DNA from 2 places in the Pectobacterium sp. HCp5_1 genome. Region 1 is predicted to be linked to the other one. Evidence: predicted binding sites of a transcription regulator. Region 1 holds the regulator's gene; the other holds the start of a gene.

The links. Region 1 encodes LexA, which represses DNA repair genes until DNA is damaged. Its sites were predicted from a motif close to TNCTGTATGTACATACAGNA; they were not measured.
Region 2: the regulator LexA is predicted to act here: its motif matches at 989-1,008, upstream of sulA (SOS-induced cell division inhibitor SulA).

The regions. Positions count from the first base shown of each region.
Region 1 is NZ_JAUMIO010000016.1:77,731-80,193, forward strand. It holds gene plsB (glycerol-3-phosphate 1-O-acyltransferase PlsB) at 1-319, opposite strand, end outside; gene Q3A88_RS12715 (diacylglycerol kinase) at 446-811, shown strand; gene lexA (transcriptional repressor LexA) at 922-1,530, shown strand; gene Q3A88_RS12725 (CsbD family protein) at 1,980-2,189, shown strand; gene zur (zinc uptake transcriptional repressor Zur) at 2,247-2,463, opposite strand, start outside.
Region 2 is NZ_JAUMIO010000024.1:30,711-33,173, forward strand. It holds gene yccS (YccS family putative transporter) at 1-171, shown strand, start outside; gene Q3A88_RS16020 (TfoX/Sxy family DNA transformation protein) at 186-806, opposite strand; gene sulA (SOS-induced cell division inhibitor SulA) at 1,030-1,536, shown strand; gene ompA (porin OmpA) at 1,899-2,463, shown strand, end outside.

The DNA.
Region 1 (2,463 bases):
CGTGGAACAGCTTGACGGATTTCTGTTTGGGAACGTAATAGCGGAAGACGCGCGGCCCGTCATTAATAAAGACGTGGCTAGGCAGTTCGACGCCATTGAATTCGAACGACTGCGAGGGATCGGGTAGCCCCAATGCCAGGCATTTCGCTCGTAGCGTCAAGAGATCCGCCTGAGAGTTATAAGGCAGAACATAGAGTATAGGACGTGAGGGATCTAACCCCAGCTCGACCACCGGATCTGCGGGAATAACTTTGCTCTTCACCAGCAGTTTCAGTGGGAGATTCAATAATTTATAGTAAATTTTACGCCAACCTGACATAACAACATGGAGCCTCTTGTTAGCAATGCGCCGCAAGGATACCAGAAACTGCGCCGGAGATCTGTGGTGATGAGACAACGTAAGCGCGTTAAAATGCGAACTATTTTGCGTAATAATGGAGGATAAATGAATAAAGCAACGGGGATGACCCGGATTATTAAGGCGACCGGTTATTCCTTTAAGGGGCTGAAGCAGGCGTGGCAGCATGAGGCGGCATTTCGTCAGGAAACGATACTGACCCTTGTCGGCGTCATTATCGCGTGTTTACTGCCGGTTACACTGGTCGAAAAACTGCTGCTGATTGGGTCTGTGGTACTGATTATGCTGTTTGAGCTGGCCAATAGCGCCATTGAAGCCGTGGTCGATCGCATTGGTCTCGAGCACCACGAATTATCCGGTCGGGCGAAAGATATTGGCTCGGCGGCTGTCTTTGTTGCCATCTTGTTAGCCGCTGTCGTCTGGGGCAGCATCCTCTGGCAACATTTTGCCTGACGGCGCGCATAAATGAGTAAAAGTCAGGAGCTTTACCGATATCTCCATTCCCAATTGTGGCTTACCTGTATATACTCACAGCAAGACTGTATAAACAACCAGGGGGCGGAATGAAAGTATTAACAGCAAGGCAGCAGCAGGTTTATGACCTGATCCGCGATCATATTGCGCAGACCGGAATGCCGCCAACGCGCGCGGAAATTGCTCAACAGCTGGGGTTTCGCTCTCCCAATGCGGCTGAAGAACATCTGAAAGCGCTGGCGCGTAAAGGCGTGATTGAGATTGTATCGGGCGCGTCTCGCGGTATTCGTCTACTGATGGAAGAAGAGACGGGTATTCCTTTGGTTGGTCGCGTGGCCGCAGGTGAACCGCTGTTGGCACAGGAACATATCGAGTGTCACTATCAGGTTGACCCTGCGATGTTCAAACCCAGCGCTGATTTCTTGCTGCGGGTGAGCGGTATGTCGATGAAAGATATCGGTATTATGGATGGTGATTTACTGGCCGTGCATAAAACAGAAGATGTGCGTAACGGTCAGATTGTCGTCGCGCGTATTGACGATGAAGTGACGGTGAAGCGCTTGAAAAAGCAGGGCAATACGGTACACCTCCTCGCTGAAAATGAAGAGTTTGCCCCGATTGTTGTCGATTTACGTCAGCAAAGCTTTTCGATAGAAGGCTTGGCGGTTGGCGTGATTCGTAACAGCGACTGGAGCTAACCATTCGCAGAGATGCACTGCTCGTCTGTCTGGGTCAGTGCATCATGTTCAGTCTGTTAATCTGCCAACCATATATATTTAGTTACATTTCGCGCGCGTTTTCTACGATCCCCATTACCCTTCTGTTTTTTCACTGCTTTTTTGGGTGATATTCCCTTTCTCAACGTTCATTCCAGTCACAGATTCCTGATTTTCCATGTTAAATGAAATATTCGACTATAATTTTTATCAAGGTAAGCATTTTTATCTTGATTGATCGTTTGCCGATTGATCATTAGCCATCACATTTAGATAGCCCGGTAATCAAGGGAGACAGTGGCGAAGAGCACCGTCATGGTTCACATAGTTATGATGCTGCTTACTGAATAAAACTATTTATCTAAAACTGACGCATGAGTCGTTAGTCACGATTCGTTTATGCGCAATGCACCTAAGGTACGGAGATTCTTATGAATAAAGACCAAGCCAGCGGTAACTGGAAACAGTTTAAAGGTAAAGCGAAAGAGCAATGGGGCAAATTAACGGATGACGATCTGACGGTCATCGAAGGTAAACGTGACCAACTGGTGGGGAGAATCCAGGAGCGCTACGGGTACGCAAAAGAAGCGGCAGAGAAAGAAGTGAAACACTGGGAAGAGCACCACAAATATCACTGGTAGCTATCACGGGTAACAAAGGTGATGTCTCTCTCCACAGAAAAAACGATAGCCCTTGGGCTATCGTTTTTTAATCGGGACGCTATGGTCGTGATCGCAATGATCCGGCTGCTTGCATGATGCAACTTCCTGACAGCCTCCGCATAACCCGTGTGCTTCCACCACGCTGTGACGCAGCGTAAATCCCGACTGTTGCGCCAGACTACGAAGCGTTTCTTCCACACCTTCGGTTTGACGTTCTGTGACTTGCCCACAGCGGTCGCAGATGAAAAGGGCG
Region 2 (2,463 bases), on a different contig from region 1:
GAAGAGGAAAGTTTGCATATCAATCAGGGATTGAAAACCATTACCGCCAGTCTTCAATCCCTCTCACCCGAGTCAGACAGTAAAGAATCATTAATTATTCAGCAAATCGGCCTGTTGATCGGTCTCTTACCTGAACTCGTACAGCTAAAAAATGACATGATGACACAGTGAAACAGACGCATCCCTTAGTGCTTTGGCCCTTTGGAGACCGCATTGCTTTTATACCATTCCAACAGTTCATTGCGGATACCGCGAGGGAGTGCCGCCTGATGTGTGCCACAAATGGCGCCAGCAAGCGCCAATAGCACGTTAACACTCAGATTAGCGCGAACCTTCCGCAACTCGAGATAGCTGTTTTTCGCACCATAATGCTGTAATTCATCGACATTCTTGATCCCTGCTTTCCACAGCAGCCGTTCGATATCGTGGTTAAGATTCGGAAGATCCTTTAACCGCCCGTTGGTACTTCTGACTGCCTTATCATACTGCGCCCCTCCCAACGCCAGATGGGCGAAATACAATAGCTGCTCAGATTCTTGCCATAATGCTTCATCGACAAGAAAGTAATTCAACGGAACGGGCATACCGCGCTTGGTATAAATCAGATTAGGCATATCACGCTGCTGAAAATATTTTTCATCCTTCTTACTGGCGCGAAGATAAAGCTCCCCTTCCGACACCAGTCCAAAAATCGTTTTATTTGCTGCGATGCTGTAGCCACCAAATTGGGAACGTGAAGTGATGTCCCCCAAAGATGAAAAAGACTGCTGAGATTGCAAAATCCTTTTTTTGCATAATTGCTTCATTGCCATAATCCTTAGTATTGAAATGATCTCGTCCTGAACAATTAAAAATATCTGTAGCAGGAACAAATAATTAACCACAGCCCCGATGCGGCTTCAAACAGTAAATGTGTTTACTGTCTCTTGCATAAGGAATATGCGAAGCGCTTTCAAAAAATCAGGTTGATTTTCACGCACACAGCGGATACTGTATGTTCATACAGTAACACTATGGGTAGAACTCATTATGCGTACGCAATCAATCCGCTCTCACAACATCGAGCCGTCATCATTTTCTGCAAATCAACACGCTGCGGAGCCCTCGGTTGCCACAGGTGGAATTATCAGCGAAATCGTGTATAACGCCGATCAGCCCATAGTCACACACCTGTTATTACCGCTCTTACAGCAGCTAGGCACGCAGTCTCGTTGGCTGTTATGGCTTTCGCCGCAGCAAAAATTGAGCCGCCCTTGGGTCCAGCAATCTGGGCTGCCGTTGGATAAAATGGTGCAACTCCACCACATCAATCCGCTGTTTACCGTTGATGCCATGGAAAGAGCCTTGCTGACAGGGAATTACAGCGCTGTTTTATGCTGGTTACCGCACGAATTGACGGAAGAAGAGAAGGTTCGGTTACGGCATGCCGCACAGGCAGGAAATACGTATGGCTTTATTATGCGGCCAGAAAGTGCTGGCGCTGACGCCTATAGACTATTTCCTAGCCTTAAAATTCATTCGACATTGTATCATTAAGTAAATTAAGAATTTTCTCAGCCCATTCAGGTTATATGTCTTATCGATCGCCGCAGAGCGGTATTCTGCGGGCTTTTTGGATATATTTGATACAGCTAAAAGGCGTAAGATCTGTCAAAAGCATCTACTATTTGTTAGCAAGTATGTATGAATCGTGCGATTTTCTTATGACGCAAATCACATCATACTTGTAACTTTCTCATCACGTTGTAGACTTTAACTCGCTGGAGTTGCTCTTTTATAACGTCAGTTGACTGACAGTGAGTCATAAATAAGGGCAAAGTCTCCGACCAAAGGATTTTAACCAAAGGTTTATTAGCCCTCCAGGTTAATTGCCGATTTGGATGATAATGAGGCGTAAAATGAAAAAAACAGCTATCGCAGTTGCAGTGGCACTGGCTAGCTTCGCGACCGTCGCGCAAGCAGCTCCTAAAGACAATACCTGGTACACCGGTGGTAAACTGGGTGTGTCTCAATTCCACGATACTGGTTTCTACGGCAATGGTTACACCGGTATCAATAACAACCCGATCAAAAGCAAGTTAGGCGCTGGTGCATTTGTTGGTTATCAAGCCAACCCGTATCTGGGCTTTGAACTGGGCTACGACTGGCTGGGCCGCATGAAGTATGCAGGTTCTACTGCTAACGCAGCAGACAGCGCGAGCTTCAAAGCACAGGGCATCCAACTGGCTGCTAAACTGAGCTACCCTGTTATGCCTGATCTGGACGTTTATACTCGTCTGGGCGGCATGGTATGGCGCGCAGACAGCCATGCGGCTATCGGCGGCGGCGACATCAACAACGACGACACTGGCGTTTCTCCGCTGGCTGCAGTTGGTGTTGAATACGCTATCGACAAAAACTGGGCTGCACGTGTTGACTACCAATGGGTAAGCAACATTGGTGATGCTGGTACCGTTGGTGCCC